DNA from 3 places in the Saccharopolyspora sp. 6M genome. Region 3 is predicted to be linked to each of the others. Evidence: riboswitches for the same ligand, from Rfam matches in the RefSeq annotation. Region 3 holds a riboswitch; each other region holds the start of a gene.

Region 1 (7,729 bases), on a different contig from region 3:
GTTGGCGTTGCCGTAGGCCAGCAGCCCGGCGAGCGAACCGCGCCCCGCCATCCGGTAGCGGCCCGAGTTGTACAGCACGATCAGGTCGATGCCGCCGGATTCCTCGCACTTGGCGGACAGCCCGGTGCCCGCGCCGCCGCCGATGATCGGTTCGCCCCGATCGGCCATGCCCCGGAATCGGCGCACCAGGGTCTCCCGGTCGAACCGCGTCATGCCCGTCCTCCTCGCGCGCGGACCTCGTCGAAGGCGCCGAGCAGCGCTTCGACGAAGCGGTCGTCGTTGATGTCGTGCGGGACGCGCACCAGGCGCCGCTGCTCGGTCTGGTGCACCTCCGCCTCCAGGGTCTCGAACAGGGCCCGGTCGGCGGCCGGGTCGTGGAAGGGCTGCCCCGGGACGTCCAGCAGCGAGACGCCGCCCTCGGGCAGCAGGAACCGCACCGGACCGGTGCAGGCGTTGAGCTTCGCGGCCAGGAACCGGGCGATCTCGCGGCATTCGTCCGCCGTGGTGCGCATCAGCGTGACCTGCGGGTTGTGCTCGTAGAACAACCGGTTCCGGTACCGCTCCGGCACGGTGTCCGGCGCCCCGAAGTTGACCATGTCGAGCGCGCCGCAGGAGCCGACGTAGGGCACGCCGCTGCGCGCGATCGCGTCCAGCCGGGTCTCGCCCGCGCTCATCACTCCCCCGGCGACCAGGTCGCACACCTCGGTGGTGGTGATGTCCAGGACCGCTTCGACGAGCCCGTCGGCGACGAGCTTCTCCATGGCGCGGCCGCCGGTGCCGGTCGCGTGGAACACCAGCGGGTCGTGGTCGGTGGCGAGCCGGTTCGCGGCCTCGGTGACGCAGGGCGTGGTCACCCCGAACATCGTCAGCGCCACCGCGGGCAGCTGCTCCACGGCCGGCACGGTGTTGCGCACGGCCCCGGCCAGCGCGTGCGCGGCGTTGCCGAGCACCTGGCGGGAGATCCGGTTGAGCCCGGCGACGTCGGTGACCGCCGGGAACATCGCGATGTCCGACGCGTCCACGTAGGACGAGATGTCACCGGAGGCCACCGTCGAGACCACCAGCTTCGGCACCCCCACCGGCAGCGCCCGCAGCGCCGGGGTGATCAGCGCGGTACCGCCGGAACCGCCCAGGCCCAGCACCCCGCCCACACCGCGTCGCGCGCCGAGCCACCGCTCGAACGCCAGCGCCATCGCCACCACGGCCGTGCCGCGATCACCGGTGAACACCGCCGCGGCCCCGCGCGGGTGCGCGGCGGCCACCTCGGCGGCGGACACGTCGGGGGCATCGGCGGACTCCGCGCCGGACGTGCCCACGTCGACGGTGATCACTTCCACGCCCGCGTCGGCGACGAGCCCGGCGACGTAGCGCAGCTCCGCGGCCTTCGTGTCGAACGTGCCCACCACGTAAGCCCGGCCCATCGCACCGCCCCTGATCCCGGAATCAGCCCGCGAGAACCCTACTGCCGATCCGGCCCCGGCACAGCCCGTTGATCACGGTTCACCGGCCGGGTCCGCCACCGGCGCGGCACGATCCGAGCACCGGGTCCCCGCACGACGACGGCCCCCGGGTGCGCCGGGGGCCGTCGTGGGGGTGCGTCACTTGCTCTTGCCACCGCCGAGGAAGCGGTTCTTCACCTGCTCGATCTTGGCCTTGTTCTTCGGGTCGCTCGCGTACCGCTTGGCCTGGTCGATCGCCTTCTTGCCCTGCGGGCTCTTGGCGAAGTCGGTCACCTTCTTGAACAACGACATAGCAGCTCCCAGTCGGGCCGGTCGATCACGCTGCACCCAGGTTACCGGCGAATCGGACATCCGATCGAGGGTGTGACCGGGCCGATCCGCCGCGTCGCCGGATCAGCCGAGCACCCCGCCGACCTGGGCGTGCCCCTTGAGCAGGTTGCGGGCGATGGTGCGGCGCTGGATCTCGTCGGTGCCCTCGAAGATGCGCAGCAGCCGGATGTCCCGGTACCAGCGCTCGATGGGCAGCTCGCGGGTGTAGCCCATGCCGCCGTGGATCTGCAGCATCCGGTCCACGATCTCGTTCGCCCTGGTGCCGCCGTAGAGCTTCGCGATGGACTGCGCGTGCCGGGAGTCGGCGCCCTGGTCGACCTGCCACGCGGCCTGCAGCACCAGCCAGCGCAGCGCCTCGATCTCCACCGCCGAGTCCGCGATCATCCACTGGATGGCCTGCCGGTCGGCGATGGGCGCCCCGAACGTCTGCCGGTTGCGGGCGTAGTCCATCGACATCTCCATCATCCGCTCGCAGCCGCCGAGGGCGCGGGCGGGCAACAGGTAGCGGCCGCGGCCGATCCACTGCATGGCCAGCTTGAAACCGCCGCCGACCTCGCCGAGCACGTTCTCCTCCGGCACCCGGACGCCGTCGAAGACCAGCGCGGCGGGCTGGCGGTCCCACTCGCCCATGATCTCGATGGGCTCCGACTTCCAGCCGGCGTCCCGGTCGGCGAGGAAGCAGGTGACGCCGCCGTCGGCGCCCTTCTCCTTGTCGGTGACGGCGAAGACCATGGTGAAGTCGGCATCGATGCCGCCGGTGATGAACGTCTTCTCCCCGTCGATCACCCACTCCGCGCCGTCCTTGCGGGCCGTGGTGCGGAGGTTCTTGGCGTCCGAACCCGCCCCCGGCTCGGTGATGGCGAAGCAGGACTTGCGCTCGCCCTCGATGGTGGGCACCAGGTAGCGCTGCTTCTGCTCCTCGTTGGCGTGGTAGAGGATGTTGTCCGCGTAGCCGCCGAAGCTGAACGGCACGAAGGTGCGGCCCAGCTCGATCTCGATCAGCGCGGTGAGCACGGCGGAGAGATTCATCCCGCCGTACTCCTCGGGGGTCTGCACGCCCCAGAACCCGGCGTCGCGCGCCTTCTTGCGCAGTTCGGCCAGCTCCTCGCGGGTGAGGCCGCGTTCGTGGTCGCGCTCGCGGCGCAGCACCTCCGGCTCCAGCGGCACCAGCTCGCGCTGCACGAACGTGCGCACCCAGTCGCGGATGTCGCGTTCGGTCTCGGACAGGGAGAAGTCGACCATCGGTGGCGGGTCCTTTCGGCGAGGCCGGTGTGGCGAGGTCGGGGGTCAGGAGGATTCGGCGATGCGGCTGCGCAGTTCCCGCTTGAGCACCTTGTGGCTGGGACCCAGCGGCAGCTCGTCGACGAACACGACGCGGCGCGGGTACTTGTGGTGCGCGGTCTGCTCCGCGGCCCAGGCGATGATGGCCTTGCCCAGCGCCTCGTCCGGGTCCTCACCGCGTTCGGGCACCACGACCGCGCACACCTCCTCGCCACGCCCCGGGTCGGGCAGGCCGATCACCGCGCACTGCGCGACGGCGGGGTGCCGGATCAGCAGCTCCTCCACCTCGCGCGGGTAGATGTTGTAGCCGTTGCGGATGATCAGATCCTTCTTGCGGTCCACGATGGACAGGTAGCCCTCGGCGTCCTTGACGCCCATGTCACCGGTGCGGAACCAGCCGTCGACGAGCGCCGCCGAGGTGGCCTCCGGGTCGTCCAGGTACCCGGCGAACACGTTGTGGCCGCGGACCACGACCTCGCCGGTCTCCCCGGCGGGCAGCAGTTCGATCCGGTCCTCCACGGACGGTTCGGCGATCTCGACGTCGATGCCCCACAGCGCGTGCCCGACGGTGCCTGCGCGCGGCCCGAACGCGGGCTGGTTCACGGTGGCCGTCGGCGAGGTCTCGGACAGCCCGTAGCCCTCGTGGATCGGGGCGCCGAAGCGCCGCTGGAACCGCTCCAGCACCGCCACCGGCAGCGCCGCGCCACCGGACACGCACATCCGCAGCGAGGACAGGTCGTCGTCGTCCCCGGCGGCCTCCAGCATCCGGATGTACATGGTGGGCACGCCGTTGAGCTGGGTGATGCGGTGGTCCCGGATGAGCCGCAGCGCCTCGGCCGGGTCGAACTTGGGTTGCAGCACCAGCGTCGCGCCCGCCCGGAACGTGGTGTTCAGCGAGACGGTCTGCCCGAAGACGTGGAACAGCGGCAGGCAGCCGAGGATCAGGTCCTCGCGGCGGGTGTCGTTGGCGTCGAAGGCGTTCACCGTCGCGTTGAGCACCAGGTTCAGGTGGGTGAGCACCGCGCCCTTCGGCCGGCCGGTGGTGCCGCTGGTGTAGAAGATCACCGCGGGGTCGTCGGGCGCGCGGGTGGCGAAGGAGCGGACCGGTTCGGCCGCGGCCGCCGCCTCGCTCAACGAGTCCGGGGTCTCCGGGCCGGGCACCGACGGGCCGATCGAGACCAGCGGGATGCCGGCGCGGCGCGCCGATTCGGCGGCGAGCGCCAGCTGGCTCGTGTGCCCGACGACGAGCTTCGCGCCGGAGTTGCGCAGCAGGTACGCCGCCTCGTCCGGGACCAGCAGCAGCGGAACCGGCACCACGACCGCGCCCGCGGTGAGCACCGCGTAGTAGGCGCGCACGAAATCGATCACGTTGGGCGCCACGATCGCGACCCGGTCGCCCGGCTCGATCCCGCGAGCGCGCAGCGCGGCCGCGTGCGCCCGGACCTGCTCCCACAGCTCGCCGTAGGTCACCCGCTGCTCGCCCTCGACGACCGCGGGGTGCGCCGGGCGCAGCCGCGCCGGCTCGGCGAGGACCGAGGCGAGCGACAGCGTGGTGTGCGGCTCGACCCGCTCCGGGGACTCGTCGTCGTTGACCATCGTCCACCTCCGTGAGGATGTCGCCGGTGCGGGCGGCACGGTCGTCCGCCGTTGGACACCTGACGACTAACGTCGTTAGTTTTGGACTCTAGGACCACCCCGCGCACCGCGGCAAGAGCCGCGCACCGGACACTGATCGACACGATCCGCAGCGGACGCGGACGGGCACGGCGCCCACCGAGGGGGCGCCGACCGGCAGCGGGCGGCAGGCAGGAGCGCGGCATGGGCAGACCCAAGAGCCCCCAGCTCACCCGCGAACGCATCCGCGAACACGCGCTGGCGATCATCGACGGCCAAGGCCTCGAAGCGCTGTCCATGCGCAGGCTCGCCGACTCCCTCGGCGTCCGCGCCGCCTCGCTCTACAACCACGTGGCCACCAAGGAAGCGCTGCTGCACGACGTCGCCGACGGCGTGATGGGCACCGTCGACACCAGCGGGTTCGACATCGACTGGCCCACCGGCCTCACCCGCTGGGCCCGCTCCTACCGGGCCGCGCTCGCCGCCCACCCCAACCTGGTGCCGTTCATGGCGTCCGGACCGGCCCGCCGGGAGACCTCGCTGCGCCGCGCCGACGCCGTGCACGGCGGGCTGACCAGCGCGGGCTGGCCGCAGCGGTACGCCACGATGATCGGCGCCTCCACCAAGTTCCTGGTGCTCGGTGCGGCGATGGGCTCGTTCGCGGGCGGGTTCGTCGACGACGCCGAGGTCTACGACGAGCGGTTCCCGCACCTGCACGGCGCCCACCTGCTGCGCGAGCACGCCGCCGAGATCGACGACGACAGCTTCGAACTGGCGCTGCGGGCGCTGGTCGACGGCCTCCGCGCCCAGCACGCCCGGCTGTTCCCGCAGCGCTGAACTCCGCGCGCGGCGACGGGATCACGCTCACGTTCGGTTGACTGCGCTGTGTGATCTCCGTAGCGTTCCGGAGCACAACACAACACCGGACTACAACGCCGACGACGTCGTGCGGGAGAGTCTGCGCCCCGCCAGGAGCCCCTGGTCCGTGCAGGATGCGATTCCTGGGTGCAGCGCCGAAGGAGCAATCCTCCCCACCAAACTCTCAGGCCCCGCTACCGCGCGACAGCAGGCGATCACGGAGAAAAGCAGGGACCCGTGTCCCTCGCCCACGGTGCAAGCCGCCCTCGTGCGCGGTGAAACTCTCAGGCCAATGACTCCGGGGAGACCGGCAGCGCACGCCCGCGCCCATCGCCGTCGGAGGACCCCGGATATGGTTTCTGCTGGAAGTGGCCGCAACCGGTCCCCCTCGGACGTGATCGGTGCCCACCAGGAGGAGTTCCGCACCATGACGTCGTCGCCCCCCGCTCCGCGACGGACACCGCTGCACGAGGTCCACGAGTCCCTCGGCGCGCACTTCACCGACTTCGCGGGCTGGCGGATGCCGGTCCGCTACTCGGGGGACACCGCCGAGCACCAGGCGGTGCGGACCGCGGCCGGGTTGTTCGACCTCTCGCACATGGGCGAGATCGAGATCAGCGGCCCGGAGGCGGCCGCGGCGCTGGACCACGCGCTCGTCGCGAACGCGTCCGCGATCACGGTGGGTCGCGCCCGCTACACCATGCTGTGCAACACCGAGGGCGGCGTGCTCGACGACCTCATCGTCTACCGGCTGGACGAGCAGCGGTTCCTGGTGGTCGCCAACGCGGCCAACGCGGCCGTGGTCTCCGCCGAGCTCGCCGAGCGCATCGCCGGGTTCGACGCCGCGCACCGCGACGTCTCCGACGAGTACGCGCTGATCGCCGTGCAGGGACCGGAGTCGGTGTCGATCTTGGCGCCGCTGACCGGCACCGACCTGTCCACCGTGAAGTACTACGCCGGGTATCCCAGCGAGGTCGCCGGGAAGCAGGTGCTGCTGGCGCGCACGGGCTACACCGGCGAGGACGGCTTCGAGCTGTTCACCTCCCCCGCGGACGCGCCCGCGGTGTGGCGCGCGCTGACCGACTCCGGCGCCGAGCGCGGACTGGTCCCGGCGGGGCTGTCCTGCCGCGACACGCTGCGGCTGGAGGCGGGCATGCCGCTGTACGGCAACGAGCTGTCCGCCTCGCTCACCCCGTTCCACGCGAACCTGGGGCGCGTGGTGAAGCTGGACAAGCCCGGTGACTTCATCGGCAAGGCCGCGCTGGCGCAGGTCGCGGCGGCTCCGACGGAGCGCACCCTGGTGGGGCTGCGCACCGACGCGCGCCGCGCGCCCCGGCACGGCTACCCGGTGCTCGCCGACGGCGCCGAGATCGGCGAGATCACCAGCGGCGCCCCGTCCCCGACGCTCGGTCACCCGATCGCGATGGCCTACGTGGACCGCGCGCACAGCGCGCCCGGTACCGCGGTGCAGGTCGACATCCGCGGCAAGTCCATCGACGCCGAAGTCGTGGAACTGCCGTTCTACCGCCGCAAGGCCTGACACACGCCCGCAACGGGCTCTCGAAACCTTGACCGGACCGCGCCGGACCCGTCCGGCGCAGCCCAGATCGAACACCAGGAGGCAATTGCTCATGTCGACACCGGACCTGTTCAACGACCGGCTTGCGGTGGTGGATCCGGAGGTGGCCGCTGCTGTGGGGGCGGAGCTGGGTCGTCAGCAGAACACGTTGGAGATGATCGCGTCGGAGAACTTCGCGCCGCAGGCGGTGTTGCAGGCGCAGGGTTCGGTGTTGACGAACAAGTACGCCGAGGGCTACCCGGGCCGCCGTTATTACGGTGGTTGTGAGCATGTGGACGTGGTCGAGCAGTTGGCGATCGATCGGGTGAAGGCGTTGTTCGGGGCGTCGTTCGCGAACGTGCAGCCGCATTCGGGTGCGCAGGCCAACGCCGCGGCGATGCACGCCTTGTTGTCGCCGGGTGACACGATCATGGGCTTGGACCTGGCCCATGGTGGTCATTTGACGCACGGGATGCGCATCAACTTCTCCGGCAAGCTCTACACCGTGGTGCCGTACCACGTGCGCGAGGACGATCACCGGGTCGACATGGACGAGGTGGCTCGCCTGGCGCGGGAGAACCGGCCGAAGCTGATCGTGGCGGGCTGGTCGGCCTATCCGCGCCAGCTG
Region 2 (7,729 bases), on a different contig from region 3:
TCGCGTTCGCGGGCGTGGCGCGGCCGATCGCCTACGCGTTCACCTGCTGGGGCGGCGCGCTGTACGTCTGGGCGGGGGCGCTGTACCTGGTGCAGGTGATCGCCGCGGTGCGCGCGGCCCGCACGCTGAAGACCTGATCGTTCCAGGTCCGGCCGGTGCCGATCCGATCACGCTCGGCCGCCTTGCGGCCGGGAGCGGCCCCGACCTAGGCTCGCCTGGCCCGTGGCGATCATCGCGCGGGTGCGGCGGCACCTCGCCCCGCCCACGGCACGACGAGGAAGGCGGGACCCCAGTGGCCCCGGACGGGATCAAGTACACCCAGGAGCACGAGTGGGTGCGGCGCACCGGCGACGACACCGCGCGCATCGGGATCACCGACTACGCCCAGCAGCAGCTCGGTGACGTGGTGTTCGTGCAGCTGCCCGAGGTGGGCGAGACCGTCGAGGCCGGTGGCGGCATCGGCGAGGTGGAGTCGACCAAGAGCGTCTCCGACATCTACGCCCCGCTGGCGGGGGAGATCGTCGCCCGCAACGACAAGCTCGACCAGGAGCCGGAGCTGGTCAACTCCGACCCGTTCGGCGACGGCTGGATGATCGAGATCAAGCTCTCGGACCCGGCCGCGATCGACGGACTGCTCAGCGAGAGCGACTACCAAGGCATCATCAACCAGGGATGATCGTTGATCTCGGGTTCGCGAACGGCGTGAGGTGGGAGTCCCGCGTCTGCGGCCTGCGACGGCACGGTACGTTTGAACGCACTTGCACGACCCATCCGCGCAGAGGAGAGCTCAGGTGAGCCAGAACGACGGGCCCGGCGGCGTTCCGCCGGAGCAGTCACCGGAGACCACCTCGGTCTTCAGGCCGTTCCTCTCGGAGCCGGAGAGCACCGAGAGTGCGACCCCGGAGCCAGCGGCCTCCGGGGCCGACGCGCTGCCCGCCGGGGCTGCCCTGCTGGTGGTCAAGCGCGGCCCGAACGCCGGGTCGCGGTTCCTGCTCGACAGGGAGACCACCAGCGCCGGACGCCACCCGGACAGCGACATCTTCCTCGACGACGTGACGGTGTCCCGTCGGCACGCCGAGTTCCGGCGAGAGGGCAACGACTTCGTCGTCGTCGACGTCGGCAGCCTCAACGGCACCTACGTCAACCGGGAACCGGTGGACACCTCGGTGCTGGCCAACGGCGACGAGGTGCAGATCGGGAAGTTCCGGTTGGTGTTCCTGACCGGTCCCATCGACGATCAGGGCCGCTGAGCCGGACGTTCCGCGGACAGAGCGCATCGGGGCGACGCCATCCGGCGCCGCCCCGATCGTTCTCGGCGGTGATCGTTGCGAGCGATCTTCGAGCCGGTGGTTCCCGCACTCCGGAACGGGTTCTGCGGGATGTGCTGCGGTGTATCGTGACGGGGGACATCGTTCGCGTCGCGAGCGGTCGGCGCCCTCCCGGGTGCCGGGCGCCCGGATCCGGGGCGGTCCGCGGCGGAAACGTCGCGGGAATCGCGTCCGGTGAGCACCTGCGGGTGCCGCGGAACCGGTGCGCAACGGCGTCAACGACCGCCCCGGCCCGGGGCGGACAACGGAAAGGCCCGGTACCGGCGACACCGTCGGTGCGAGGCCGGGAACGAGCCGGAAAAGCCGTCCACCGAGCGGAAAATCCGGGCGGGGACGACGGCCGGAGGTCGGCGTGTCCGCCGTATCGCGGGTAGCGTCAGAGGCGTCGGTGCGCGATCCTCGACCAAGGATGTCACGCTTCGGCGCGCTGGAGGAGGCGATGTGTCGATGAGCAGCGAAATGCGCGTCGTCGGCGTGCGAGTGGAACTACCAGCCAACCAGCCGATCCTGCTGCTGCGCGAGACCGAGGGCGAGCGGTACCTGCCGATCTGGATCGGATCGGTGGAGGCCACCGCGATCGCGCTGGAGCAGCAGGGGGTGCGACCCGCCAGACCCCTCACCCACGACCTGCTCAAGGACGTCATCGGCGCCCTCGGGCGGGACCTGGAGCAGGTGCGGATCACCGACCTGCAGGAGGGCACGTTCTTCGCCGAGCTCATCTTCGACGGGGACGTGCGGGTCTCGGCGCGGCCGAGCGACTCGGTGGCGCTGGCGTTGCGGATCGGGGTGCCGATCCACGCCGACGAATCGGTGCTGGACGAAGCCGGGTTGATCATCCCGGACGAGCAGGAGGACGAGGTCGAGAAGTTCCGGGAGTTCCTGGACTCGGTCTCGCCGGAGGACTTCCGCGGCGCGGACACCTGATCGCGGCGGGCGGGCGCACGACCCGCCCCGCCGCCCGCGTCGTCGTGAGGGGGCTCCTGGTGCAGCTCGCACCGGGAGTCCCTTTCGCATGTCGGGGCCCGCGCGGGTGCGGCTTCGGGTGCGGTGCGTGCGCGAAGGCGGGGCGTGCGTCACACCCGGGGTGGGCGGGCGTCCCCGCGCGTCGCGTTGACCCGCCCACCGGGCGGGCTTACCTTCGGAGTGCGCGAATCGCCCCGATGTGATTTTCCAGGTCGGGGAAGGTCAAACCCCCGGTTCCATGATCGTCCTCGCGCTCGGGTGGTGATCATGCGACGAGCCGGGTTCGGTGGTTCGCCGGCTTCGGCCGGGCGGAGGGAGGCAGGCGTGGTGGAGCGAGCACCTGGCGAGGATGCCGCCGCGGAGGGGTCGAAGCCGTTCCCGGAGACCGCGCTGCCGGACGAGCTCGTCGGCTACCGCGGCCCCGCGGCGTGCCAGATCGCCGGGATCACCTACCGGCAGCTGGACTACTGGGCGCGCACCAAGCTGGTCGGGCCGTCGATCCGCGGCGCCGCCGGTTCCGGGTCGCAGCGGCTGTACTCGTTCAAGGACATCCTGGTGCTCAAGGTCGTCAAGCGGCTGCTGGACACCGGGGTCTCGTTGCACAACATCCGGGTCGCGGTCGAGCACCTGCGCCACCGCGGGGTGGAGGACCTGGCCCGCATCACGCTGTTCAGCGACGGCACGACGGTCTACGAGTGCACCTCCGCCGAGGAGGTCGTGGACCTGCTGCAGGGTGGCCAGGGCGTGTTCGGCATCGCGGTCAGCGGTGCGATGCGCGAGATCACCGGCACCATCCACGAGTTCCCCGCCGAGCGCGCCGACGGTGCCGAGCCGGACGAGCCGGTCGCCGACGAGCTGTCGCGGCGCCGGGACCGCCGCATCGGCTGATCGCCGAGGCGCGCTAGGCCCGCCGTGGCCGCCGTGCCGTCCGGCGCGGGTCCGGCGGTCTTGCCGCCAGCAGGTGCGAGGGCCACCTATCGACCCGATCGGCCGCTCTCGCCGTGCGCGGGCCACCGTTCGGCCTGTTCTGGTCCCGCCCGTCGGGCGCAGGCGCCGATCGGTCTATCCGGTCCCGCTCGCCGTGCGCGGGCTGTCGGCGGATCCGGCCAGGCCGTCCTGGCGCCCGCGGCCGTCGGGTCACCGCCCGTCGATGTCACGCCCCGTGCCGCTGGGATGATCGGGCGGGATGAAGATCGCACCGTTCGGCCGTCACCGGATCGGGTAAGCTGCTGTGCATCGCCGACCCCGCGCGGGAGAGTTCGCCGTTGACCTGGTCAGCGGCGGCGCCGAAGGAGCAAACCCTCCCCGACAACCTCTCAGGCCTGCTGGACCGCACGGGCGAGATACCTCTGGAAAGCGGGACCACCGACGTGGTTCCCCGCCGACGGTGCAAGTCCGGTCCACGGACCGGGTGAAGCTCTCAGGCGTTCGCGTCGCGGACAGTGACAGAGGGGGAGAGCAGCACACGTGCTGCCGCCCTGTCCGTCGCGATGAATGAGGTGTGGCGATGACGACCGAAGACCGTATCCCGCTGGCCGCCCTGGAACACGGCACTCCGTTCGCCGACCGCCATGTCGGGCCGCTGCCCGCTGAGCTGGCCCGGATGCTCGACGTGATCGGCGTCGGCTCGCTGGAGGAGCTGGGGCAGTCGGCGGTGCCCGACGGCATCCGCGAGCGGGACCTGCAGCTGGCGTTGCCGGAACCGGCCACCGAAGCCGAGGCGCTCCAGCAGCTGCGCGACCTGGCCAGGCTGAACAGCCCGCACACCGAGATGATCGGCCTGGGCTACTACCCGACGATCACGCCGCCGGTGATCCGGCGCAACGTGCTGGAGAGCCCCGCCTGGTACACGGCGTACACGCCGTACCAGCCGGAGATCTCGCAGGGCAGGCTCGAAGCGCTGCTGAACTTCCAGACCATGGTGGCCGACCTGACCGGCGTGCCGGTCGCGAACTCGTCGATGCTCGACGAGGCCACCGCGGCGGCCGAGGGCATGACGCTGGTGCGCCGCGCGGGCCGGGCCAAGTCGCCGCGGTTCGTGGTGGACGCCGACGTGCTGCCGCAGACCCTCGCGGTGCTGCGCACGCGGGCGGAACCGCTGGGCATCGAGGTCGTGGTGGCGGACCTGTCCGCGGGCGCGTCGGCGCTGCCGGACGGCGAGTTCTTCGGGGCGCTGCTGGCCTACCCGGGTGCGTCCGGAGCGGTCCGCGACCACCAGGCGGTCATCGACGAGGTGCACGAGCGCGGCGGCATGGTGGTGGTCAGCGCCGACCTGCTCGCGCTGACGGTGCTGCGCGCTCCCGGTGAGCTGGGCGCGGACGTGGTGGTGGGCACGACGCAGCGCTTCGGCGTCCCGATGGGCTTCGGCGGCCCGCACGCCGGTTACATGGCGGTGCGCAAGGGCATCGAGCGGCAGCTGCCCGGCCGGCTGGTCGGGGTGAGCGTCGACGCGGACGGGAACCAGGCCTACCGGCTGGCGCTGCAGACCCGCGAGCAGCACATCCGCCGGGAGAAGGCCACCAGCAACATCTGCACCGCCCAGGTGCTGCTCGCCGTGGTGGCGGGCATGTACGGCGTGTACCACGGTCCCGCCGGGCTGCGGGCCATCGCGAAGCGGGCGCACCGGATGGCGGCGGTGCTGGCCGAGCGGCTGCGCCGCGGCGGGGTGCGCATCGTGCACGCCGAGTTCTTCGACACCCTCGTCGCCGAGGTCCCCGGCCGGGCCGCCGAGGTGGTCCGCGCCGCGCGGGACGGCGGCATCAACCTGCGCCACATCGACGACGACCACGTCGGCGTCAGCTGCGACGAGACCACCACCCGGGAAGCGCTGGTGCGGGTCGCGGAGGCGTTCGGCATCGCCGGGGGTTCGCTGGCCGGCATCGACGAGCTGGACGCCGAGACCGACGACGCGCTGCCGACCGCGCTGCTGCGCACCTCCGAGTACATGACGCACCCGGTGTTCCACGCGCACCGCTCGGAGACCTCGCTGCTGCGCTACCTGCGCAGCCTGTCCGATTCGGACGTGGCGCTGGACCGCAGCATGATCCCGCTGGGCTCCTGCACGATGAAGCTCAACGCGACCGCGGAGATGGAGCCGATCACCTGGCCGGAGTTCGCCGAGCTCCACCCGTTCGCGCCCGCCCAGGACGCCACCGGCCTGCTGGAGATCGTGCACGACCTGGAGCGCTGGCTGGCCGAGATCACCGGGTACCACTCGGTGAGCCTGCAGCCGAACGCGGGCAGCCAGGGCGAGTTCGCCGGGCTGCTGGCCATCCGCGCCTACCACCACAGCCGTGGTGCGGCGGCGCGGGACGTGTGCCTGATCCCGGCGAGCGCGCACGGCACCAACGCGGCCAGCGCCGTGATGGCCGGGCTGCGCGTGGTCGTGGTGCGCTGCGACGACCAGGGCAACATCGAGCTCGACCACCTGCGCGAAGTCGTCGACCAGCACCGCGACGACCTCGCCGCCATCATGATCACCTATCCGTCCACGCACGGCGTGTACGAGGACACCGTGGAACAGGTGTGCGGGCTGGTGCACGAGGCGGGCGGCCAGGTCTACGTGGACGGCGCGAACTTGAACGCGCTCATCGGCCTGGCGCGGATGGGCGAGTTCGGCTCCGACGTCTCGCACCTGAACCTGCACAAGACGTTCTGCATCCCGCACGGCGGTGGCGGTCCCGGCGTCGGCCCGATCGGGGTGCGCGAGCACCTGGCGCCGTTCCTGCCGAACCACCCGCTGCAGCCCGCCGCGGGGCCGGAGACCGGGGTCGGGCCGATCAGCGCCGCGCCGTGGGGCAGCGCCTCGATCCTGCCGATCTCCTGGGCCTACGTGCGGATGATGGGCTCCGACGGGCTGCGGCGGGCGACGCTGACGGCCGTCGCCGCGGCGAACTACGTGGCGCGGCGGCTCGACGAGCACTTCCCGGTGCTCTACACCGGCTCCGGCGGGTTCGTCGCCCACGAGTGCATCCTGGACCTGCGGCCGCTCACCAAGGCCTCCGGCGTCACCGTGGACGACGTGGCCAAACGGCTCGCCGACTACGGGCTGCACGCGCCGACGATGTCGTTCCCGGTGGCGGGCACGCTGATGGTGGAGCCGACCGAGAGCGAGAACCTCGCCGAGCTGGACCGGTTCTGCGACGCGATGATCGCCATCAAGGGCGAGATCGACAAGGTCGCCGGCGGCCACTGGCCGGCCGACGACAACCCGCTCGTGCACGCTCCGCACACGGCGGCCTCGCTGGCCGGGCCGTGGGAGCACCCCTACAGCCGGGCGGAGGCGGCTTACCCGATGGGCACCGGGGCGCCGAAGGTGTGGCCCGCGGTGCGCCGGATCGACGGGGCACGCGGGGACCGGAACCTGGTGTGCTCGTGCCCTCCGCTTTCGGCCTACGAGGGCTGACCGCGGCGCGGGGGTGAGCGGGAGCCGCCGCCGATGCACTACGGTGGGCGACTCCATCCGATCGCCTCCGAGAGGAGTGCAGCAATGCTCACGATCAGCGAGAGCGCAGCCGAGGTCATCAAGGTCGTGTTGGCCGGCGGTGACTCGCCCGAAGGATCGGGGCTGCGCATCGCCCCGGTCGCGGACGAGGCCGGGCAGGCCGAGTTGCAGGCGTCGATCGCCAGCGAGCCGCAGGGAGACGACCAGGTGTTGGAGGAATCCGGTGCCCGGGTCTTCCTCGAACCGCAGGCGGCGTCGCTGCTGGGCGACAAGGTGCTCGACGCCGAGCGCGACGACAACGGCGAGCTGAACCTGGCCGTCCGGGACTGAGCCGCAGCGACCCGCCGCGCGCGGGTCACCGAGCCGACGACAGCGCCGGCCGGGAGCGGGGGAGCGACCTTCCCCGGCCTGGTCGGCGCTGCCGCGTTCCGGGCTCAGCCCACCGGCTGCGAAACGGCCAGCAGCCGTTCGCAGTGTTCCACCAGCCGGTCCCGCAGCGGCGCGGCCCGCTCGGCGAACTCGCGCTGCGCGCGCACGTAGGCGGCGCGGCCCTCGGGCGTCTCCACCGCGACCGGCGGGTAGCCGAGGGCGGCGAGGTCGTAGGGGCTGGCGCGCATGTCCAGCTCGCGGATGTCCACCGCCAGTTCGAAGCAGTCGGCGACGAGTTCGGCGGGCACCAGCGGATCCAGTTTGTAGGCCCACTTGAACAGGTCCATGTTGCCGTGGAGGCATCCCGGCTGTTCCAGGGCGACCTGGTCCTCGCGGGCCGGTTGCAGCGCGTTCAACGGCCGCGCGGGCGGGGTGAAGAACCGGAAGGCGTCGTGGTGGGTGCACTTGATGGGCATCGACTCGACGACCGCGTCGGTGCCCGCGTGCCCGAGCCGCAGCGGCCAGGACTCGTGGCGCACGTCGCCGGGGGAGGTGCGGTAGACCATCGCCCACTCGTGCAGCCCGAAGCAGCCCAGCTGCGGGCTGCGGGAGCGCACCGCGGTGA
Region 3 (7,729 bases):
CTTGACCGCCAGCGAGTCGTGTTCCCAGAGCACCAGCATCACCAGGTATTGCGGGTAGGTCAGTCCCAGCTCGTCGAGGAACGGCCGGTACAGGTTGGTGAAGGAGCGCGACGCGCTGTAGAGCGCGAAGCACACCTGCTGGTCCAGCGACAGCGCCGAGTCCGCGCTCATCCCCGCCTCCTGCACGTGGCCGACATTAGCCCTAATTCAAGTTGCGCGCAACTGAGTTGTGCGCATCCTAAATTCTGCAAGGGAACCTCCCCGTCATCCGGAACCACCACCGCGCGGCCCGCCGGAACACCACCGCCGCACTCCACCACACCGGCCACCACGGCTCCGGACGAGGCCGAGCGTGACAGGAAGGTTCCCCTCATCGCACCGGTGACAGGAAGGTTCCCCCGCTCGCATCGACCCACGCCGGTGGTCCACGCCTGCGACGTGACAGGAAGGTTCCCCTGCTCCCACCGCCCCGCGCGGTTTCGAGCGCCGGGCGGGCGAAGCGCTCTCAGCACTCGATGACGTTCACCGCGAGCCCCCCGCGAGCGGTCTCCTTGTACTTGACCTTCATGTCGCGCCCGGTCTCCCGCATCGTCTTGATCACCTTGTCGAGCGACACGAAGTGGCTGCCGTCGCCGCGCAGCGCCATCCGCGTCGCCGTGACGGCCTTGACCGCGGCGACGGCGTTGCGCTCGATGCACGGGATCTGCACCAGCCCGCCGATGGGGTCGCAGGTGAGGCCGAGGTTGTGCTCCATCGCGATCTCGGCGGCGTTCTCCACCTGCCACGGCGTCGCGCCCATCGCCTCGGCGAGCCCGGCGGCCGCCATCGAGCAGGCCGAACCGACTTCGCCCTGGCAGCCGACCTCGGCACCGGAGATCGACGCGTTCTCCTTGAACAGCACCCCGATGGCACCGGCGGCGAGCAGGAACCGGATGACGCCCTGCTCGTTCGCCCCCGGCACGAAGCGCACGTAGTAGTGCAGCACCGCGGGAACGATGCCGGCGGCACCGTTGGTGGGCGCGGTGACGACCCGTCCGCCTGCCGCGTTCTCCTCGTTGACCGCGAGCGCGAACAGGGTGAGCCATTCCATGGCGTCGTCCTGCTCGCCGAGGTTCGCCCGCAGCGCGGCGGCGCGCCGCTTCACCCGCAGCCCGCCGGGAAGTTCCCCGTCGTTGCGGCACCCGTTGTCGACGCACTCCTGCATCACGGACCAGATGTGCAGCAGCCGGGCGCGGACGTCCTCGGCGGAGCGCCAGGACAGCTCGTTGTCGAACATGACGTCGCTGATCCGGGAGCCGGATTCGGCGACCCGGGCGAGCAGTTCGTCGCCGGTGCGGAACGGGTGGCGCACCGGCGTCTCGTCCGGCTTGATCCGGTCGGTGCCGGCGGCCTCGTCGTCGACGACGAATCCGCCGCCGACGGAGTAGTACACCGCGGACCGCAGTTCCCCACCTGCGCCGAACGCCGCGAACCGCATCCCGTTGGGGTGCAGCGGCAGCGACCTGCGCCGGTGCATCACCAGGTCGCGGTCCACCGAGAACCGGATGTCGCGCTCCCCCGCCAGCAACAACCTGCCGTCGGCGCGGATCGTCTCCACCCGTTGTGCGACGGCGGCCGGGTCGACCGTCTCCGGGTCGTGCCCTTCCAGGCCGAGCAGCACCGCCTTGGGGCTGCCGTGGCCGTGCCCCGTCGCGCCGAGCGAACCGAACAGCTCGGCCTTCACCTTGTCGACCTGACCGAGCAGACCGTCGTCCTGCAGCCGCGCGGTGAACATCCGCGCCGCCCGCATCGGGCCGACGGTGTGCGAACTCGACGGGCCGATGCCCACCGAGAAGAGGTCGAAGACGCTGATCGTCACAGCTCCGCCCCCCTCAGCCCCGGCCTACTCACCACCGGTGAACTGGGCGTACTCCTGGGCCGTGAGCACAGCACCGGTCTGCTCGGCACGCACTTCGAGCAGCCAGCCCTCGCCGAACGGATCAGAGCCGATCACCGCGGGGTCGTCGGCGGCGGCCGCGTTGACGGCGACGACCTCGCCGGTCACGGGCGCGAACAGGTCGCTGACGGACTTGGTCGATTCCAGCTCACCGCAGGAGGCGCCGGATTCGATCCGCTCGCCCACCTCGGGCAGCTGCACGTAGACGATGTCGCCGAGCGCTTGGGCCGCGTACGGGGTGATGCCGATGCGCACCAGGTCGCCGCGGTCCTCGATCCACTCGTGCTCTTCGGTGTAGCGCAGCCGTTCGGGCAGGGACATGGAGGCTCCTCACCATCGCGGGCACGGGTGTGCCCTGGGTTCGCGGGCCTCCCCCTCTGTTTCGGGACCTGAGAGCTTCGCCGCGGTGGTTCGCGGCTTGCACCGTGGGTGCGGCGCCGGGGCGCGCGCTTTCCAGAGTGGCCTCGCCCGAGCGGTCATGGGTGCCTGAGAGTTTTGCGGGGAGGGTTTGCTCCTTCGGCGCCCTGCGTTGCGCAGGGTCTCTCCCGCTCGGGTTCTGCGGCGCTGTGCGGTTGTGGTCGTGCCCGGCAACGATAAACGGACGTGGGCGGGTGTCAACGCCCAGCCGCCCGGATCACAGCGAGGAAGGGAACCTTCCTGTCACCGGTGACAGGAAGGTTCCCTTCCTCGCGGCGGGGTGCGGGCGCCGGGCGGATGATGCTGGGGTCGGTGTTCGGTCGTGGGGTCGGGAGGCGGACCGGGTGAAGGTCGCAGTGCCGCGTGAGGTGAAGAACCACGAGTACCGGGTGGCGGGGGCCCCGGCAGGGGTGCACGAGCTGGCCGCGCGGGGGCACGCGGTGTTCGTGGAGGCCGGCGCCGGGCTCGGTTCGTCGATACCCGACGAGGACTACGCGGCGGCGGGCGCGACGATCGTGCCGTCCGCGGCGGACGCGTGGGCCGAGGGCGAGCTGGTGCTGAAGGTGAAGGAGCCGGTGGCCGAGGAGTTCCCGCGGCTGCGGGCGGGCCAGGTGCTGTTCACCTACCTGCACTTGGCGGCGTCGGCGGAGTTGACGGACGAGTTGCTGCGCGCCGAGGTGACGGCTCTCGCCTACGAGACGGTGCAGACGGCGCGCGGCGGGTTGCCGCTGCTGGCGCCGATGAGCGAGGTCGCGGGCAGGCTCGCCCCGCAGGTCGGCGCGCAGGCGCTGCTGACCCCGCAGGGTGGTCGCGGTGTGCTGCCGGGCGGCGTGCCCGGAGTACCGCCTGCGCGGGTGGTGGTGATCGGCGGCGGGGTGGCCGGGTTGAACGCGGCGCGGGTGGCGTCGGGCATGGGCGCCCAGGTGCAGGTGCTGGACACCGACGTGGACCGGCTGCGGGAGATCGACGCGGCGCATGGGGGCGCGATCCGCACGGTGACGTCGAACGCGTACGCGGTGGAGTCGGCGGTGCGGGCGGCGGACCTGGTGATCGGCGCGGTGCTGGTGCCGGGTGCGAAGACGCCGAAGCTGGTGTCGAACGAGCTGGTGGCGCGGTCAAAGCCGGGCAGCGTGCTGGTGGACGTGGCGATCGACCAGGGCGGGTGCTTCGAGGATTCGCGGCCGACGACGCACGAGGATCCGACGTTCCGGGTGCACGGTTCGGTGTTCTACTGCGTGGCGAACATGCCGGGCGCGGTGCCGAACACCTCGACGTACGCGTTGACGAACGTGACGTTGCCGTACGTGCTGCGGATCGCCGATCAGGGCTGGCGGGCGGCGTGCCGGGCGGATGCGGCGCTGGCCAGGGGCTTGAACGCGCACGGCGGGCTGCTGGTGAGCGAGGCGGTGGCGCTGGCGCACGGGCTGCCGAGCACGGCCCCGGACGCGGTGCTGGTCTGAGCGGATCCGCAACCGCGAGACCATCCGAGACCACTGCGCGGCGAGACCGGCGAGTTTCACTCGCGGAGGTGAGAAGACCCCGGAAGGGGTTAGAGGGCGGCCCGCTCAACCGGCCTGGGGGTCACCGGGAGCAGGCCGCCAGGTCCCAGTGTAGGACACGAACGCTTGATTTCCGACGTGCGCAGCGTGACGAACGCCCGGTTCCCCGCCACAACCGGAAGTCCACTCGACCGAGTGAGTTCGGTGCAGTCGGCCGGGTGAGCTGCCGATGGGAGTGCGCCAAGCCGCGGCGATCTGCGGCGGTGCTCGTCGCGGGCGCCACCGGGGCCCGCGTTCTCCGCCCCGATCAGCGCGCGCGATGACCGTACGACGCGGGGAGTGGCACGTGGACGACGCGAAGATGCGGGAGGCCGTCCTGGACCGGCTGGCCCGGCTGGAGCGGGTGGCCATCGAAGGCGGCACCGAGGAGCTGTTACCGGTCGCCAGGTCAGAGCTGCACCGCCTCACCAGCGGGCTCCGGGCCCTGCTGGAGGCCCACCACCCGGATGCCGACGGCCGCTGCCCCGCCTGCTCCGGCGCGGTGCGCAGCCGCAGCTGGCCGTGCGAGTCGTGGCTGATGGTGCACCGCGGCCTCATCGGCGACCGCACCGCGCCCGCCGCCCCGACCGGCCGCCACGGCCCGGCGGACGAGCCCGACCCGGACGCCGAGGGGCGGCAGCCCACCGGCCGCTGGCCGAGCAGCGCGCCGGTCCGCCACCACCGCTCCCCCCGCCCCGAGGACGGCCGGCCCACCGCAGCGCGCCGGCCCGGGCCGGAACGGCCCATCGCCTGGCCGCAGCACGGGACCGGTTGATTTCCGAACTCCTCCCTGTCGGCGCGGGCCGGTCAGGCAGGATGGGACCGGCCCCGCGCCCGAGCGTGATCGTCCGCGTCCCGCGCTCGCGAGCACCCGGCGGGGCCGAGCGACGATGGAGGAGCGTGTGCACGACGGCAGCGGCCGGATCCTGGTGCAGAACCTGAGCAAGAACTTCGGGCCGGTCAGCGCGGTCCGCGACCTCAGCTTCGCCGTTCACCCCGGTGTGGTGACCGGGTTCCTCGGCCCGAACGGATCCGGCAAGACGACGACGCTGCGCATGGTGCTGGGGCTGGTGAACCCGACGTCGGGAACCGCCACCGTCAACGGGGTGCCCTTCGCGCAGCTGCGCAACCCCGCCACCGTGGTCGGGGCGGTGCTGGAGGCGCAGAGCTTCCACCCGTCCCGCACGGCGCGCAACCACCTGCGCTGCTATTCGGCGGCGATGAACGTGCCCGACCAGCAGGTCGACCACGCCTTGGACCTCGTCGGGCTGACCGGCGCCGCGAACCGGGCCGCGGGCGGGTTCTCGCTGGGCATGCGGCAACGGCTGGCGCTGGCCACGGCGCTGCTCGGCGATCCGCAGGTGCTGATCTTGGACGAACCCGCCAACGGGCTCGACCCGGAGGGCATCGCGTGGCTGCGCGGCTTCCTGAAGTCGTTCGCCGCGTCCGGGCGCACCGTGCTCGTCTCCAGCCACCTGCTGCGCGAGATGGAGCACACCGTCGACCACGTGGTGATCGTGAGCCGCGGCGAGTGCGTCTACAACGGCGACCTGGACCAGCTGCGAGCGCAGCAGCGCAACCGGGTGCTCGTGCAGGCCGGTGATCCGCAGGCGCTGGTGAACGCGCTGCAGGCGGCCGGGCTGGCGGTCGAACCGCTGCCCGACGGGCGGATCGCCGTCACCGGCTCCGACTCCCGGTCGGTGGCCGAACTGGCCCTGCAGGCCGGGGTCGCCGTCTACGGGATCCAGGAGGAGCAGGTCGACCTCGAACGGCTGTTCTTCCAGCTCACCAGCGGCCAGTACGTCGGCAACCAGCACCCGCCCGGCGGTCCGCCACCCGGCACCGGTGGCTGGGCACCGCCCGGCGGCCCCAACCCGTACCAGCAGCACGGCGGATTCGGAGGTGGCGCCTGATGGACGGCCTGGTCAAGTCCGAGTTCCGGAAGCTCTTCACCACCAACCTGTGGTGGGCACTGCTCATCCCCGTGGCGCTGCTGAGCTTCGGCGCCAGCTGGATGGGCACCGGGTTCGGCTACATGTCCTCGATCGAGCAGGAGATCGGGCGGCCGCTGCCGCTGGGCCTGCTCACCATGTCGATGTCGACGAACTTCAGCACGATCTTCGCCGGCCTGGTGGGGGCGCTGGCGTTCGCCGGGGAGTACCGGAACAAGAGCATCACCACCACGTACCTCACCGGCAACCCGCGCGGGGCGGTGCTCGGGGCGAAGCTCATCGCCTACACCAACCTCGGCCTGGTGTACGGGCTGGTCAACGTGCTGTCGGGGGGGCTCGGCGCGATCGCGGGCGCCGGGCTCGACGGGTTCGGCGAAGGTCCGGACTGGCTCATCGTGTGCGCCGCCGGGCTCCTCGCGATGGTGTTGTGGACGCTGCTCGGCGTCGGGTTCGGCGCCCTCGTCGCCAACCCGGTGATCGTGATCATCGTGCTGCTGGTCTACAAGTTCGTGTTCGAGTTCATCGTCGACCTGTTCCTCGTCGGCTCCGACGCGTCCGGGGTGAGCGCCTACCTGCCGGGGGCCGCGGGCAGCGGGATCGTCGGCAACCTCGCCGTGCCGATCTTCATCAGCGCCACCGCCGGGCCCGACGAGCAGTACGTGCCGCAAGGGCTGTTCGAGGTGCTGCACTTCGTCTTCGGCGGGTCCTACGGGCATCCGTGGTGGCTGAGCATGCTGACCTTCGCCGGGTACGCGGCGCTGTTCGTCCTCGGCGGCTGGTACTTCAGCGGGCGGCGCGACATCACCTGAGGTGGCGCTGTTCGATCGGAGGGGATCTTCCTGCTCGAGTGGGGAGGTCCCCTCTTTCGTGCGGGGCGGTGGCAGGAAGGTTCCCTTCATCGCGCCTGTGATCGAAAGGTTCCCTTCCTCGCACCCGTGACAGGAAGGTTCCCTTCATCGCGCCTGTGATCGAAAGGTTCCCTTCCTCCCACCCGTGACAGGAAGGTTCCCTTCCTCACGTCGATGACCGGAAGGTTCCCTTCCTCGCTCAGGTGAGCGCCGGTGCGCCGCCGCCGCGCCCCCGGATCCCCGTCGTCCCCGGCACCTAACCTGGCCTGGTGAGCGACTCCGGCAGCGAATGTTCCCGTCCTGGTTGGATCCGCCGATTGTTCGCCGCCTGCCGGCGGCACCCGGTCGCGATGCTGCTGGCGTTGGGCGCGTCGGTGGCGGCGGTGGGCTTGGAGGCGCTGGTCCCGCTGATCACGAAGGCGGCGGTGGACGGCGCGGTGGCGGGCGGCACCGATCGGTTGTGGTGGTTCGCGGCGGCGTTGGCGGGGCTGGGGATGTTCCGGTTCGGGGCGGCGTTCGTGCGCCGCTATTCGGCGGGCCGGTTGGCGCTGGACGTGCAGCACGACCTGCGGCGCGCGGTGTTCGGCTCGGTGCAGCGCTTGGACGGCGGCAAGCAGGACGCGTTGCGCACGGGCCAGGTGGCGTCGCGGGCGATCAGCGATCTGCAGCTGGTGAATGCGCTGCTGTCGATGGTGCCGCTGGCGGCCGGGACCGTGGTGCTGATGGCGTTCGCGCTGGTGGCGATGGTGTGGTTGTCGCCGCTGCTGACGTCGGTGGTGCTGGTGGTGGTGCCGTTGATCGCGGCGGTGTCGGCGCGCAGCAAGAAGCGGTTGTTCCCGGCGACGTGGTCGGCGCAGCAGCGGGCGGCGGACATCGCCCAGCACGTCGAGGAGACGGTGTCCGGAGTCCGGGTGGTGAAGGGCTTCGGCCAGGAGGCCCGCGAGGTGGCCCGGTTGGAGTCGGGTGCGCGCCGGTTGTTCGCGGAGCGGCTGCGCACGGCGCGGATGACGTCGCTCCCGCAGGCGAGCTTGTCGGTGC

Evidence for each region. A riboswitch is a leader RNA that binds a small molecule or an ion and turns the genes downstream of it on or off. The one in region 3 is predicted to bind glycine.
Region 1: it holds a riboswitch for glycine, as region 3 does, so the genes downstream of both, gcvT (glycine cleavage system aminomethyltransferase GcvT) here and gcvH (glycine cleavage system protein GcvH) in region 3, are expected to answer to the same signal.
Region 2: it holds a riboswitch for glycine, as region 3 does, so the genes downstream of both, gcvP (aminomethyl-transferring glycine dehydrogenase) here and gcvH (glycine cleavage system protein GcvH) in region 3, are expected to answer to the same signal.

What each region holds. Positions count from the first base shown of each region.
Region 1 covers NZ_JAIUJZ010000144.1:9,654-17,382, forward strand. Annotated here, with positions in the region: gene LCD31_RS19185 (phosphoenolpyruvate hydrolase family protein) at 1-213, opposite strand, end outside; gene LCD31_RS19190 (Tm-1-like ATP-binding domain-containing protein) at 210-1,421, opposite strand; gene LCD31_RS19195 (hypothetical protein) at 1,599-1,751, opposite strand; gene LCD31_RS19200 (acyl-CoA dehydrogenase family protein) at 1,854-3,032, opposite strand; gene LCD31_RS19205 (long-chain fatty acid--CoA ligase) at 3,078-4,667, opposite strand; gene LCD31_RS19210 (TetR/AcrR family transcriptional regulator) at 4,890-5,522, shown strand; glycine riboswitch at 5,625-5,753, shown strand; glycine riboswitch at 5,754-5,852, shown strand; gene gcvT (glycine cleavage system aminomethyltransferase GcvT) at 5,971-7,083, shown strand; partial or broken gene LCD31_RS19220 (serine hydroxymethyltransferase) at 7,175-7,729, shown strand, end outside.
Region 2 covers NZ_JAIUJZ010000057.1:5,157-12,885, forward strand. Annotated here, with positions in the region: gene LCD31_RS09530 (CDP-alcohol phosphatidyltransferase family protein) at 1-137, shown strand, start outside; gene gcvH (glycine cleavage system protein GcvH) at 293-676, shown strand; gene garA (glycogen accumulation regulator GarA) at 792-1,250, shown strand; gene LCD31_RS09545 (bifunctional nuclease family protein) at 1,776-2,252, shown strand; gene LCD31_RS09550 (MerR family transcriptional regulator) at 2,559-3,179, shown strand; glycine riboswitch at 3,532-3,634, shown strand; gene gcvP (aminomethyl-transferring glycine dehydrogenase) at 3,799-6,696, shown strand; gene LCD31_RS09560 (HesB/YadR/YfhF-family protein) at 6,781-7,065, shown strand; gene LCD31_RS09565 (3-methyladenine DNA glycosylase) at 7,170-7,729, opposite strand, start outside.
Region 3 covers NZ_JAIUJZ010000081.1:7,235-14,963, reverse strand. Annotated here, with positions in the region: gene LCD31_RS12845 (MarR family winged helix-turn-helix transcriptional regulator) at 1-171, opposite strand, end outside; gene LCD31_RS12840 (L-serine ammonia-lyase) at 506-1,858, opposite strand; gene gcvH (glycine cleavage system protein GcvH) at 1,883-2,257, opposite strand; glycine riboswitch at 2,400-2,494, opposite strand; gene ald (alanine dehydrogenase) at 2,698-3,813, shown strand; gene LCD31_RS12825 (hypothetical protein) at 4,172-4,666, shown strand; gene LCD31_RS12820 (ABC transporter ATP-binding protein) at 4,782-5,804, shown strand; gene LCD31_RS12815 (ABC transporter permease) at 5,804-6,652, shown strand; gene LCD31_RS12810 (ABC transporter ATP-binding protein) at 7,042-7,729, shown strand, end outside.